Regions from separate parts of the Streptomyces sp. NPDC059455 genome, predicted to be linked through region 1. Evidence: riboswitches for the same ligand, from Rfam matches in the RefSeq annotation. Region 1 holds a riboswitch; each other region holds the start of a gene.
The links. A riboswitch is a leader RNA that binds a small molecule or an ion and turns the genes downstream of it on or off. The one in region 1 is predicted to bind cyclic di-AMP.

Region 1 (4,877 bases):
GGGCTCACCGACGGCGGCCGCGCCCCCGATGTGGACCCCGGCAGCACGGCCAACTCGGACCCGGGGGCGGGCCGCGACGGGGACGACCCGGGGGACCGGGGGCGGGACGGCTCCTCCTCGGACGCGGACCGCTCGGGGACATCCGACAAGGCCGACAAGGCCGACAAGCCGGATGCGCCGGACGCGTCCGGGTCGGCCGAGGGGCCGGACGCGCCCCGCACCTCCAAGTCCCCCGACGGCCTTGACGGCTCCGCCTCGGGTGACCCGGACTCGGGCAGTCCCTCGGATTCGGACAGCCCCTCGGCGTCGGACGGCTCGAAGAGCCCCTCGGCGGACCCCTCCGCCGACCCGACGCCCTCCGGCCGCCACCGCGGCTCCCCGGGCGCCGGGGAGCGGGCCGACGACGGCGACGCGGGGAGCGCACGGCCCTCCGGGCGCCATGCCTCGCGCGGCGCCTCGGACCGCGACGAGGGCTCCACGGACGACGATTACACTGTTCGCCCCGGTGACAGCCTGTCAGGGATCGCCGAGCATCAGAATGTGTCCCGCGGTTGGGAAGGGCTCTACGAAACCAACGAGGACCTCATCGGGATCGACCCCGATCTGATCATCCCTGGTCAGCGACTTGATCTCACCATCAGGGAGCAGTGATTCGGGGGGAATTGCCCGATCTGGACCCGGTGAGACATACATCTCGTCACATTTTCCGGGGCGCACCTCGTGTCCGATCTCTCCGCACCCGGCCCCACCTGCGCCGATGTGGGCCGGGTGAGATCAATTACAGCCCCAATCACTGCCCTTGGGGTGTTTGAACGTTCTTGGAAGGTGTGTTTAACGTCTTTCCGCTCGCCACCGCGGGCACCGTCGATCGTCACGCCGAATCCTGCCGGCGGTCGGGGGGAACCGACGCGTCAGCGCCGAAGGCAGGAGCGGGGGACCCAAGGTAGGTGCCGAGTGGCCTGTGGATACGGGCTTGTCGGCTAGGGGTGAAGCCGGGAGCGACCATCGCGACCGGCCGGGCAACTCACGTCCGAACCCGACAGCTCACCTCGTAGGCGTCGGTGAGGAAACGAACCAAAGATGCTCAAGTCCAACGGGAAGCACCGCCGCCCCTCCAAGGTCACCCGTATCGCCGCGCTCACCGGTCTCGCCGGTGCCGCTGTGGCGGTGCCGCTGATCGGGGCGACCTCCGCCTCCGCGGCCACCACCTCGCAGTGGGACCAGGTCGCGCAGTGCGAGTCCGGTGGCAACTGGTCGATCAACACCGGCAACGGCTACTTCGGCGGCCTGCAGTTCTCGAGCTCCACCTGGGCCGCCTACGGCGGCACGGCCTACGCCTCCACCGCGGACAAGGCCAGCAAGGCCCAGCAGATCCAGATCGCCGAGAAGGTCCTGGGCAGCCAGGGCAAGGGCGCCTGGCCGGTCTGCGGCAAGGGCCTGACCTCCGGCGGCAGCCCGTCCGCCCCGTCCGCGCCCTCCGGCTCGCAGGACCAGTCCTCGGCGACCACCAAGTCGGCCCCGGCCGCCCAGCCGGCCCAGCCGAAGGCCGAGCCGAAGGCGCAGCCGCGCACCGCGCCCGAGCACGCCACGCGGCAGCAGACCCGTGGCCCGGTCAAGAAGGGTGACGGCGAGTACAAGGTCAAGTCCGGCGACACCCTCGGCAAGATCGCCAAGGCCCACGACGTCAAGGGCGGCTGGGAGAAGCTCTTCAAGCTGAACAAGGACATCGTGGAGCAGGCCGACCTGATCTTCCCGGGCCAGCAGCTGCACCTCCGCTGAGCCCCGGCCACGGCCCAGGCCTGAGGGCTCCCTCCGGGGACCTCTCCTGAGGCCGGCCCCCCGAGAACGAGCCCCGGCCGGGCGTGCCGCCCCTATGGCGCGCCAGGCCGGGGCTTTCCCCATGCATAAGAAATCTGGCTTTTTGATCCAGAATCTGGCTTTTTGTGTCGTGCCCCTGTCTCGTGGGGCGGGCGAACGCGGGGCGCAGCCCTCCCGGCCCGTTAGGCTCGTGCTGCTACCGCAGACCCATACGAAGGAGAACCTCGTGCCGTCCATCGACGTCGTCGTAGCTCGCGAGATCCTCGACTCGCGAGGCAACCCCACGGTCGAGGTCGAGGTTGGCCTCGACGACGGCAGCACCGGCCGTGCCGCCGTGCCGTCCGGCGCCTCCACCGGCGCCTTCGAGGCCCTCGAGCTCCGTGACGGCGACAAGAACCGCTACAACGGCAAGGGCGTGGAGAAGGCCGTCCTCGCCGTGATCGAGCAGATCGGCCCCGAGCTGGTCGGCTATGACGCCACCGAGCAGCGGCTGATCGACCAGGCGATGTTCGACCTGGACGCCACCCCGGACAAGTCCTCGCTCGGTGCCAACGCGATCCTCGGCGTTTCCCTCGCCGTCGCGCACGCCGCTTCCGAGGCGTCCGACCTCCCCCTCTTCCGTTACCTCGGCGGCCCGAACGCCCATCTGCTGCCGGTGCCGATGATGAACATCCTCAACGGCGGGTCGCACGCCGACTCCAATGTGGACATCCAGGAGTTCATGATCGCGCCCGTGGGCGCGGAGTCCTTCTCCGAGGCCCTGCGCTGGGGCGCGGAGGTCTACCACACCCTGAAGGGCGTGCTGAAGGAGCGCGGCCTGTCCACCGGCCTCGGCGACGAGGGCGGTTTCGCGCCGAACCTCGGCTCCAACCGCGAGGCCCTCGACCTGATCCTCGAGGCGGTCAAGAAGGCCGGCTACCAGCCGGGCCAGGACATCGCGCTCGCGCTGGACGTCGCCGCCTCCGAGTTCTACAAGGACGGCGCGTACCAGTTCGAGGGCCAGTCCCGGTCCGCCGCCGAGATGACCTCGTACTACGCCGAGCTGGTCGCCGCGTACCCGCTGGTCTCCATCGAGGACCCGCTGAACGAGGAGGACTGGGACGGCTGGAAGACCATCACCGAGCAGCTCGGCGACAAGGTCCAGCTGGTCGGCGACGACCTCTTCGTCACCAACCCCGAGCGGCTGTCCCGCGGTATCGACAGCGACACCGCGAACGCCCTGCTGGTCAAGGTCAACCAGATCGGCTCGCTGACCGAGACCCTCGACGCGGTCGAGCTGGCCCAGCGCAGCGGCTACAAGTGCATGATGTCGCACCGCTCCGGTGAGACCGAGGACGTCACCATCGCCGACCTGGCCGTCGCCACCAACTGCGGCCAGATCAAGACCGGCGCCCCGGCCCGCTCCGAGCGGGTGGCCAAGTACAACCAGCTGCTGCGCATCGAGGAGATCCTCGACGACGCCGCGGTGTACGCGGGCCGTTCCGCCTTCCCGCGCTTCAAGGGCTGAGCGGACACGTCTGACGCCCGTCCCCGGCCCCGGTCCCGTACCGTGGCCGGGGACGGCGTCGCTCGACGGCGTTGTCCAAGCGAAGTCATCACCGGGGAGGCGACGTGCCGGCGGATCGGGAACGGTTCTCCACCGCGACCAGGCTCAAGGCGCTCGGCGAGCACGCCGCCGCCCGGGTCTACCGCGTGCGCACCAAGCGCCGCCGTGGCCGGCTGACCGGCCGGGCCGCCCTGCTCGCGCTGGTCGTCTGCTCCCTCGTCGTGGCGCTCGCCTATCCGATGCGGCAGTACATCTCCCAGCGCTCCGACATCGCCGAGCAGCGGCACGAGGCCCAGCGGGCCCGCGAGGACGTGAAGAAGCTGCGGGAGCGGAAGGCCCGGCTGCGCGACCCCGCCTACACCGAGCAGCAGGCCCGGGAGCGGCTGCACTTCCTGATGCCGGGCGAGACCGGCTACAGCGTGGTGGACGGCGCCGGCTCCACCGAGCACTCCACCGACCAGGGCGCGGCCGGCCGCCCCTGGTACACCAACCTCTGGGACGCCGTGGACACGGCGGACGCGGCGGGGGCGGGCAGCGCGCGCCGCTGAGGCGCCGCGCTCCGGCCGCCGGACGCACCCGATGACGAATCGAAACGAAGAAGAACTTTCCCACTCATGGATACGCCCCCGCCCCAGACGGAGCCCACCGCGCCCACCGACGCGGACATCCACGCCGTACGGGAGCAGCTGAACCGGGTGCCCCGGGGCCTGCGCGCCATCGCGCACCGCTGCCCCTGCGGCAATCCGGACGTCGTGGAGACCGCGCCGCGGCTCGAGGACGGTACGCCCTTCCCCACCCTCTACTACCTGACCTGTCCGCGCGCCGCGTCCGCGATCGGCACGCTGGAGGCCGAGGGCGTGATGAAGGAGATGACGGCCCGGCTGGGCACCGACCCCGAGCTGGCCGCCGCCTACCGCGCCGCCCACGAGGACTACATCGCGCGCCGTGACGCCGTCGAGGTGCTCCAGGGCTTCCCCAGCGCGGGCGGGATGCCGGACCGGGTGAAGTGCCTGCATGTACTGGTCGCCCACTCCCTCGCGGCCGGCCCCGGGGTCAATCCGCTGGGGGACGAGGCGATCGCGATGCTGCCGGAGTGGTGGCGCAAGGGCCCGTGTGTGAGCCCCCGCGGGGCCGATGACCCGAGCCGGGAGGAGAGCGCATGACCCGCGTCGCCGCCGTGGACTGCGGCACCAACTCGATCCGGCTCCTGGTGGCGGACGCCGATCCGGCCACCGGGGAGCTGATCGAGCTCGACCGCCGGATGAAGATCGTCCGGCTGGGCCAGGGCGTGGACCGCACCGGCCGGCTCGCCCCCGAGGCGCTGGAGCGCACCTTCGCCGCCTGCCGCGAGTACGCGGAGGTCGTCCGCGAGCTGGGCGCCGAGCGCGTCCGCTTCGTGGCCACCTCCGCCTCCCGCGACGCCGAGAACCGCGCGGAGTTCGTGCGCGGGGTCGTGGAGATCCTGGGTGCGGAGCCCGAGGTGATCACCGGGGACCAGGAGGCGGAGTTCTCC
Region 2 (4,877 bases), on a different contig from region 1:
AGGTCGTGGCGGGCGGCGACCTCGGACAGCTCGCCCTCGAAGGTGTCGCGCGAGACCAGGTTGTAGTGCGGCTGGAGGGCGACGTAGCGGGCCAGGTTCTCCCGGGTGGAGAAGGTCAGCTGGGCGTCCAGGCGGTCCGCGCCGATGTTGGACGCGGCGATCTCGCGGACCTTGCCCTCCCTGACCAGCTCGTCCAGGGTGGTGATGATCTCCTCCACCGGCACCGACGGATCGTCGTAGTGGGTGTAGTAGAGGTCGATGTAGTCGGTGCGCAGCCGCTGGAGGGATTCCTCGACGCCCGATTTGATGGCGGACGAGGTCAGGCCGCGTGGCTCCGGGGAGCCGGCGCCCACCTTGGTGGCGAGGACGATGTCGGAGCGGTTGCGGCGGGAGGCGAACCAGTTGCCGAGGATGGTCTCGGACTCGCCGCCCTCGTTGCCCGGTACCCAGACGGAGTAGACGTCGGCGGTGTCGATGAAGTTGCCGCCGGCCGCCACATAGGCGTCGAGCACCCGGAAGGACTCGGCCTCGTTCGCGGTCCAGCCGAAGACGTTCCCGCCGAGAGAGAGCGGGAATACGGACAGATCACCGATCTTCTGTGTGTTGTCAGCCATACGTTTTTACAACGGCTGGCTGGGCGGGGTTGTTCCGGCCTGTCGTTCCCGTGTGTTGTTCCCGCGTGCGTTCCTGAGGGCCGGCCCCCGGCGGCCCTCGTCGGGACGTAAACCGGCGGCCCTGGCGTCAAGGGGGGAGAGAGCGCCAGGGCCGCCGGGGTATCAGGGGTTCAGCCCGTGCTGGCGCAGCCAGGGCATCGGGTCGATCGGCGAGCCGCCGCCCGGCCGGACCTCGAGGTGGAGGTGCGGGCCGGTCACATTGCCGGTGGCGCCGACGCGGGCGACGACGTCGCCCGTCGACACCTTGCCGGAGGTGACGACCATCGACGACAGGTGGCAGTACCAGATCTCGGTGCCGTCGCTCAGGGTCAGCACGATGCGGTAGCCGTACGACCCGGCCCAGCCCGCCTGGGTGATGGTGCCGCCGTGCAGCGCCTTGACCGGGGTGCCGGTCGGGGCGGCGAAGTCCTGGCCGGTGTGGTCGGCCGACCATATGTCGCCCGCCTGGCCGAAGCTGGCGGTCAGGGTGTACGAGCCGACGGGGAGGGTGTACGCGGCGGCGAGTTTGGCCTGGCGCTCGGCCGCGGCCTTCTTCTCGGCCGCCTCCTTCGCCCGCTGCTCGGCGGCTCTCTTCTCCGCCGCTGCCTTGGCCTTCCGCTTGGCGGCCGCCTCCGCGGCCTGGTCGGCGGCCTTGCCCGCGGCGGCCCTGGCGTCCTTGGCCGCCGCCTGCGCCGCGGCGGTGCGACTGTCCTCGTCCGCCGCGTTCTGCTGGTTCTCGGCCTGCTGGAGGATGCGGGCGCGGAGCGCCTCGCCCGCGTCGGTGGTGCCGCGCTGCTCGTCCTCGCTGGTCAGACCGGCCTGGGAGAGCGGGGCGGCGGCGGTCTGCGCGCCGCTGCTGTCGTCCGACGCCCAGGAGCCGATGCCCGGCAGGTCCTTGGCGGCGGGCAGGCTGGCCTTGACCTCATCGGCGACATGGCCGAGGTCCGGCATGGATATGGGGAGCGCGGGACGGTCCTTGGCGCTGGCCATACCGCCCGCACCGACCGCCGCGATCACGCCGACCCCGAGGACGGCGCCGCTGCGCGCCATGGTTCCGCCGCGCTGTTTGGCCACGCGGTGCCGGCCGCGTACGGGAGCGATGGACTCCTCGGTGGGGTTCCACTCCTCCCAGGTCTCGGCCTCGAATCCGGCACCCGGGCCCTCGGAGGCGCCCTCATCCGCAAAGCGGTCGTCGGGGCCGAACGCGTAAGGGTCGTCGGGGCCGAACGCGTAGGGGTCGTCGGGGGCGAATCGGCCGTCCCCTGAGCTCATCCCGCCGCCGGCATCGAAGCCGGGGCCGTAGGCGGTGGCGGTCCCCAAACCGCCTCCCCGTGTGCGATACGGGGCTTCGTCCAGGACAGACCTGTTGGACGCCACGGAGGCGCACTCCTTTCCTTCCTTCTCGCCTACCGGGTTAGCTGACGGGTTCGGAGCAGGAAGGTCTCCTACGGGTCAGGTTCGACCCGATTCACCCCAAGGTTGTTGGTTCCCCGGTTCCCTTGGTGCTGCGGTACTGCCTCTGTGCGTATGGGATTCGGCGACGGCGCACGGTGCCGCCCTTGCGACGGTTGTGACGACCGCGCTGCGTTATCGAACGTTAATAGAGAGCGCGATGTGATTCCAAGCTGTTCCGAGGAATCCGCGCACCTTTGGCATGAACTTAGCACTCAAGAACGGACAGATGGGGGCGAGTCGACGCACGGGGCAAGAGTTGGCAAAACAGCGCACGGATCGATCGTGCGTCAATTGTTATGCAGAGGGGGCTCGGTCGGTTACGCACGGTGTGCGGTGCGCATACCTACGGCGGGGTGGGGTTCGCCCCGTCGTACGCCCCGTCGTTCCCCCCACCGTTGTCCCGTCCGCTGTCCCGCCCGTTGTCCCGTCCGCTGTCCCGCCCGTTGCCGCGGGCCGGGGTCCGACGGACCGCCAGCAGCGCCATGTCGTCCGGCGTCCCGCCACCTGTATGGCGCTCGACATCGGCCACCAAGGCGTCCAGCAGCTCCTGCGGACCGGCGAAGCGGCGGCCGCGCAGCCGCTCCTCCGGGTCATAGAACTCGCCATGGCGGTCCCGGGCCTCCGTCACCCCGTCCGTGAACAGCAGCAGCGTCTCGCCCTCCGCGAACGCCAGCTCCATCACCCGGTCCGGCCAACCCGCCAACTCCCCCATCCCCAGCGGCAGCGCCGGCACCTCCGGCTCCAAGGCGCGCACCGCGCCGCCCTCCTCCAGGAGCAGCGGCGCCGGATGGCCGCGGTTGATCAGCCGCAGGGTGGAGTCGCCGCGCGGAATTTCGGCCACTACGGCCGTCGTGAACCCCTCGACCACCTCCAGGTCGGCCCGCCGGGCGCCCTCGCGCCGCAGCGCCCGCTCCAGGCGGCCCACGAGCGCCTCCAGGGTCGTCTCCTGCTCCGCGGCCTCCCGGAAGCAGCCCAGGAGGATCGCCACGACCTCCACGGCCCCCAGCCCCTTGCCGCGTACGTCCCCGACGGTCAGCCGTACGCCGTGCGGGGTGTCCTGGACCGCGTACAGGTCACCGCCGATCGCCGCGTACTTCTCCGCCGGTACGTAACGCGCGGCGATCTCCAGCCCGGCGAGCCGGGCGGGCGGCGCGGGCAGGACGGCGCGCTGGGCCGCCTCCGCGACACCGCGCGCCGAGGCGAGCCGGTGGTGGCTGCGGCGTACGACGCGGTTGATCACCACGGCCAGCACGGTCACGGTCGCCACCGTGATGATCTCGGTGGCCGCCTGGGTCGGGTCCCTCACCCCGTGGAACTCCGCCAGCAGACAGGCGGTCAGGACGGCGACGACGGCCGTGACGATGGTCTGCCGCAACGGTAAGAGCGCCGCGGCGACCAAGGGGGCGGCGGCGAAGAAGGGGGAGGCGGTGTAGCCGGGCGGGGCGGCCAGGTCGAAGGCGATGCCGCCGAGGACGAGGACGGCGGGCAGCCAGCGGGCCATACGGCGGCCAGAGGCCTCCTTACCGCTCTCCTCGGCCGGAGCGGGCCCCGCGGCGGACCCGGCGGACGCGTCGGCGGCGGCACCGGCCGCGGCGCCGGTGTCGATGAGCGTACGGACGCGGGTGGTGGGGCGGCGGGCGAGCGGGCGGCTCAGCCGGGGCCAGGCCGTACGCCGCTCCGTACGGCCCTCCGTACGGGCGCCCGTACGAGCCCTGCTCCCTCGCACCCGCACCGGCTTCTCTCGCTTCCCTGGTCCGCGTCCCGCCGCCGTCACAGCGGCACGGCGTCACCGTCGTCACGGTGCCGCCGTCGTCACCAGGCTTCCGGCTGACGGGCCGCCAGGCGAGCCGGTGTCGGCCAAGCGGGTGCTCGGCGCCGTACGCGGGCGTCTCGCGCCCCCACGCATGCGGGAGGTGCGGGCGGCGCCAGGACCGCGACCGGCGGGGTGCGGAGGGGCCGCAGGCTGGCTCGGGCGGGCTACGGAAGCGTCAGATACCGCGTACGTCAGCGGTGGACGCCCAAACCGCGTGCGTCAGAGGTCGACGCCCAGCGCGCGGGCGTGGCGGTCGGCCGCGAGCTCCGCCGAGACCTCGTCGAGGTACACCTCGCATACCAGCCGGCCGTCCCGGGTCAGATTGTGCTCCAGCTCCCACAGCACGATCTCGTCCCCTCCAGTGAGGAGGAAGGCGTGCTCGTAGAAGCGGCACCAGGTCGCGTCGGGACCGCCGGAGCGGCGCCGGGGCTTGGGCGCGAGGGCGATGTCATGGGCGAACGCGGTGGCCAGCAGCCGCTCGGTCTCCTCGCCCGGACGGTCGGGGTTCTCCGCGCGGCGCAGGACGCGACGGGCGTGGTCGGCCGAATTGTCGGCCACATACGCACGGGAGGTCTCCACCGGCTCGGCCGTGTGCAGCAGCTGGTCCGGGAGCCACAGCGGTAACCCGTCGAGCTCCTCCCAGCGGGCGCCGCCGAGGCGCTCATGGACGCGGCGCTCGGCCAGCGCCAGGGCGTCCTCGTCCGCGTAGAGCTCGTACAGCGGGCGGCCGCCCTCGCCCGTGTTGTGCTCCAGTTCCCACAGCAGCAGGCTGCTGCCGTCGGGGAGCAGGAAGACATGCCGATAGGTGCTGTACCCGAGCTGGCCGCACCGCTCATTGCACTGCCGGCAGGACCGCAGCTCGGACTGGTGCATCAGGGCGCTCCGCGCCCGGGCCAGCACCGCCTCGTCGATCTCGAAGCCGTTCTGCGCACGGGCGAGCAGCCCGTCCATCAGCT
Region 3 (4,877 bases), on a different contig from region 1:
CGACGTCGGCTCGCGCCATGAGGTCAAGGGGCGCACCGGCCTGGCGCACCTCTTCGAGCACCTGATGTTCCAGGGTTCGGCGCAGGTCACCGGCAACGGCCACTTCGAGCTGGTGCAGGGCGCGGGCGGCTCGCTCAACGGCACGACCAGCTTCGAGCGCACCAACTATTTCGAGACCATGCCCGCCCACCAGGTCGAGCTCGCCCTGTGGCTGGAGGCGGACCGGATGGGGTCCCTCCTGACCGCGCTGGACGAGGAGAGCCTGGAGAACCAGCGCGACGTCGTCAAGAACGAGCGCCGCCAGCGGTACGACAACGTCCCGTACGGCACCGCCTTCGAGAAGCTCGTCGCCATGGCATACCCCGAGGGCCACCCGTACCACCACACCCCGATCGGCTCCATGGCCGACCTGGACGCGGCCTCCCTGGAGGACGCGCGGGAGTTCTTCCGCACCTACTACGCCCCCAACAACGCCGTGCTGTCGATCGTCGGCGACATCGACCCCGAGCAGACGCTCGCCTGGATCGAGAAGTACTTCGGCTCCATCCCCTCCCACGAGGGCAAGCGGCCGCCCCGTGACGGCACGCTCCCGGAGGTGATCGGCGGTCAGCTGCGCGAGGTCGTGGAGGAGGAGGTCCCGGCCCGCGCCCTGATGGCCGCCTACCGGCTGCCGCACGACGGCACCCGTGAGTCCGACGCCGCCGACCTGGCGCTGACCGTCCTCGGCGGCGGCGAGTCCTCCCGGCTCCACAACCGGCTGGTGCGCCATGACCGCACCGCCGTGGCCGCCGGGTTCGGCCTGCTGCGGCTGTCGGGCGCCCCCTCGCTGGGCTGGCTGGACGTGAAGGCCTCCGGCGGGGTCGAGGTGCCCGCCATCGAGGCCGCCGTCGACGCGGAGCTGGCCCGCTTCGCCGAGGAGGGGCCGACCCCGCAGGAGATGGAGCGCGCCCAGGCGCAGATCGAGCGCGAGTGGCTGGACCGGCTGGCCACGGTCGGCGGCCGGGCCGACGAGCTCTGCCGTTACGCGGTGCTCTTCGGCGACCCGCAGCTGGCGCTGACCGCCGTGGAGCGGGTGCTCGACATCAGCCCCGAGGAGGTGCGGGCCGTGGCCGCGGCGCGGCTGCGTCCCGACAACCGCGCCGTGCTGGTCTACGAGCCCGTCCAGGGCGCCGAGGACGCAGCCGACACCGCCGAAGCCGCCGAGACCGACGCAGAAGGGGAGGCGGCCCAGTGAGCGACGCCGTCACCGCGACCATGACCTTCCACCCGCAGCCCAAGGGCGGCGCCCCCAGGCCGTGGGCGTTCCCGGCCCCCGAGCGCGGTGAGCTGCCCAACGGCCTCACCGTGCTGCGCTGCCACCGCCCCGGCCAGCAGGTCGTCGCCGTCGAGATCAACCTGGAGGCGCCGCTGGACGCCGAGCCGGCCGGGCTCGAAGGCGTCGCCACGATCATGGCGCGCGCCCTGTCGGAGGGCACCGACAAGCACGACGCCGAGGAGTTCGCCGCCGAGCTCGAGCGGTGCGGTGCCACGCTGGACGCCCACGCCGATCACGCCGGCGTCCGCGTCTCCCTGGAGGTCCCGGCCTCCCGGCTGCCCAAGGCGCTCGGTCTACTGGCCGACGCGCTGCGCGCCCCCGCCTTCCCGGACGGCGAGGTCGAGCGGCTGGTGCGCAACCGGCTGGACGAGATCCCCCATGAGCTGGCCAACCCGGCCCGCCGCGCCTCCATGGCCCTCGCCGCGGAGCTCTTCCCGGCCGAGTCGCGGATGTCCCGGCCGCGCCAGGGCACCCAGGAGACCATCGAGGGCATCGACGCCGCGGCCGTGCGGGCCTTCTACGAGGCGCATCTCCGCCCCTCCACCGCCACCGCCGTCATCGTGGGCGACCTCGACGGCGTCGACCTGGACAGGGCGCTCGCGGACACCCTCGGCGCCTGGACGGGCGGGGCGGGCGCGCCGCGCACGGCTCCCCCGATCATCGCGGACGACACCGGCCGTGTGGTGATCGTCGACCGGCCGGGCGCGGTGCAGACCCAGCTGCTCATCGGGCGCGTGGGCGCCGACCGCCACGACCGGGTCTGGCCCGCGCAGGTGCTCGGCACGTACTGCATGGGCGGCACCCTCACCTCCCGCCTCGACCGCGTGCTGCGCGAGGAGAAGGGCTACACCTACGGGGTGCGCGCCTTCGGCCAGGTGCTGCGCTCCGGGCCCTCGTCGCCCGCGGGCGGCTCCTCGGGCGCCTCGATGCTGGCGATCAGCGGCTCGGTGGCCACCGAGGTCACCGGCCCTGCGCTGGACGACCTCTGGAAGGTGCTGCGCACGCTGAAGGAGGAGGGGCTGACCGACGACGAGCGCGATGTCGCGGTGCAGAACCTGGTGGGCGTCGCCCCGCTGAAGTACGAGACGGCGGCGTCCGTCGCGAACACCCTCGCCGATCAGGTCGAGCAGCATCTTCCGGACGACTTCCAGGCGCAGTTGTACGTCCGTCTGGCGGAGACCGGCACGGTGGAGGCCACCGCCGCGGTGGTGAGCGCCTTCCCGGCGGACCGGCTGGTCACGGTGTTGGTCGGGGACGCCTCGGCGATCGAGGAGCCGGTCCGCGCGCTGGGCATCGGCGAGGTGCGCGTCATCTCCAACTGAGCCGATGAGAGTTGGCCGGATCCGTTCGGGGAACCGATGGTCCGGCCGGCTCACTGACGGTCCGGCAGGCGGCCCGGCGGACGTCCGGTCCATGAGCCGACAGCGGAAGGACCCCGGCCCCGTAAGGGTGCCGGGGTCCTTCCGACATGACCGATTTATGGGATTGGCTGCTTGTTTGGTTTGTGGGGAGAGCAACAAAAAACCGGAACCGTTTGGTGATCGAAAGCGCACCCGTTTAGCGTCAGTCCGGCTGTTCGCCAGCGACCCGCCGCACCCGCGGCACCGGACAGTCATCGCCGAGTCCCCGTACGGCGCAAGCCAGGGGAGCCGGGGACCCAACACGTCCCCAGGGGTGAATCGGGCGCCTTCCCCGGCCGGGGGAGGGGTCTGTAGGAGACCTTCCTGCTCCGAACCCGTCAGCTAACCCGGTAGGCGAGAAGGAAGGAAAGGAGTGCGCCTCAGTATGGCGTCCACCCGCACTGCCACCGGGAAGCACCGCCGCACCAGCAAGGTCAACATCCGCACGGGCGCGAACGTCGTGGGCATCACGACCGTCGCCTCGGGTGTGGTCGCCGGGATCACCGGACAGGCGTTCGCGGCCGACGGGGGCCCCAATCCCCAGCAGACCGGTCTGACCCAGGCGATCGTGATCGGCGATGGGATCGCGGACCACATCGAGGCCCAGGCGCAGTCCCAGGAGACCGCCGCCGAGCAGGCCGCCGCCAAGGCCAAGGCAGAGGCGATCGCCCGCCAGGAGGCCGCCAGAAAGGCGGAGGCCGCGGCGAAGAAGGCCAAGGCCGAGCGCGAGGCCAAGGAGCGCGCGGCGCGCGAGGCCGAGCGCAAGCGCCTCAACACCTTCGTGTCGCCGGTCAGCGGCTCCTACGTCTCCACCGGCTACCAGGCGTCCAGCGGGCTGTGGTCCTCCGGCAGCCACACCGGCATCGACTTCCACGCCTCCACCGGCACCACGGTGCACTCCGTGGGCATGGGCGAGATCGTCGAGGCGGGCTGGGGCGGCTCCTACGGCAACAATGTCGTCATCAAGATGAACGACGGCACGTACACCCAGTACGGCCACCTGTCGTCGATCAGCGTCTCGGTCGGCCAGAAGGTCACCCCCGGCCAGCAGATCGGCCTGTCGGGCGCCACCGGCAACGTGACCGGACCGCATCTGCACTTCGAGGCCCGCACCAGCGCGGACTACGGCTCGGACATGGACCCCCTGTCGTACCTGCGCACCCACGGCGTCAACGTCTGACCCGTCGCGCGTCCGACGCGAACGCCGCGCGGTCTCACGATCCCGAGATCGCGCGAGACTTCCGAGAAGGCCCCGTCCGCCGGACGGGGCCTTCGGCGTGCCACCGCCCGCTGACCAAAAAATAGCCATGAAATGCTTCCCGCCATCGGAAATGGCGTCCGTGTGGAATAGAGTCGTTCAACGCGCATTCCATGGCCGCGTTTCGCGGGCGTTAAGGCGGAGGTTCGACAATGCGGGACCGTAAGTGAGCGGGGATACGAACGCGGTCCAGGGTGGTCGCCGGATTTCGGCACACGCGGTCTGCGCGGCGATTCGCGACGACATCGTCTCCGGCGGGTATCAGCCCGGCAGCCGCCTCACCGAGGAACTGCTCGCCCGGCGCTACGGCGTCTCCCGGGTGCCGGTCCGCGAGGCCCTGCGCACCCTGGAGTCGGAGGGCTTCGTGACGACCCGGCGGCACGCGGGGGCCTGCGTCGCCCAGCCCTCCGAGCGCGAGGCGGCCGATCTGCTGGACATCCGCGCGCTGCTGGAGCCACTGGGCGCCGCGCGGGCCGCACAGCGCCGCACCGAGGCCCATCTGAAGGTGCTGCGCGGACTGGTCCGGCTCGGCCGGGAGCGCGCCCAGGGCGGTCAGCTCGGCGAACTGCGGCCGCTGGGCGACTGGTTCCACGAGACGCTCGCCCAGGCGTCCGGCAGCCCGAGCCTGGCCGCGCTGCTCGTCCAGCTGCGCCGTAAGACCGCGTGGGTGTACGCGGCCGCTCCCGGGCCGCGGCCCGTGCCGCCCGAGGGTGCCGCGCGCCCCGACCCGGCCGCGCGGGCCGTGGAGTCCTGGGCGGAGCACGGCGCGCTGGTGGACGCGGTGGCGCGCGGCGACGCCGACCGCGCGCGGGCGCTCGCCACCACGCACACCGAGCGCGCGCTGTCGGAATACCGGCTGCGCCGCCCGATTCCGGTGAGGACTTCGAAACATTCCGTCAACACG

Region 2: it holds a riboswitch for cyclic di-AMP, as region 1 does, so the genes downstream of both, ACFXB5_RS31345 (M23 family metallopeptidase) here and ACFXB5_RS32220 (transglycosylase family protein) in region 1, are expected to answer to the same signal.
Region 3: it holds a riboswitch for cyclic di-AMP, as region 1 does, so the genes downstream of both, ACFXB5_RS06450 (M23 family metallopeptidase) here and ACFXB5_RS32220 (transglycosylase family protein) in region 1, are expected to answer to the same signal.

The regions. Positions count from the first base shown of each region.
Region 1 covers NZ_JBHYVB010000110.1:20,069-24,945, forward strand. Annotated here, with positions in the region: partial or broken gene ACFXB5_RS32215 (LysM peptidoglycan-binding domain-containing protein) at 1-651, shown strand, start outside; cyclic di-AMP (ydaO/yuaA leader) riboswitch at 906-1,073, shown strand; gene ACFXB5_RS32220 (transglycosylase family protein) at 1,081-1,779, shown strand; gene eno (phosphopyruvate hydratase) at 2,045-3,325, shown strand; gene ACFXB5_RS32230 (septum formation initiator family protein) at 3,430-3,912, shown strand; gene ACFXB5_RS32235 (DUF501 domain-containing protein) at 3,979-4,527, shown strand; gene ACFXB5_RS32240 (exopolyphosphatase) at 4,524-4,877, shown strand, end outside.
Region 2 covers NZ_JBHYVB010000105.1:2,733-7,609, reverse strand. Annotated here, with positions in the region: gene ACFXB5_RS31350 (aldo/keto reductase) at 1-614, opposite strand, end outside; gene ACFXB5_RS31345 (M23 family metallopeptidase) at 777-2,030, opposite strand; cyclic di-AMP (ydaO/yuaA leader) riboswitch at 2,042-2,203, opposite strand; gene ACFXB5_RS31340 (PP2C family protein-serine/threonine phosphatase) at 2,452-3,840, opposite strand; gene ACFXB5_RS31335 (DUF6227 family protein) at 4,141-4,877, opposite strand, start outside.
Region 3 covers NZ_JBHYVB010000012.1:100,075-104,951, forward strand. Annotated here, with positions in the region: gene ACFXB5_RS06440 (M16 family metallopeptidase) at 1-1,234, shown strand, start outside; gene ACFXB5_RS06445 (M16 family metallopeptidase) at 1,255-2,637, shown strand; cyclic di-AMP (ydaO/yuaA leader) riboswitch at 2,922-3,086, shown strand; gene ACFXB5_RS06450 (M23 family metallopeptidase) at 3,101-3,895, shown strand; gene ACFXB5_RS06455 (GntR family transcriptional regulator) at 4,140-4,877, shown strand, end outside.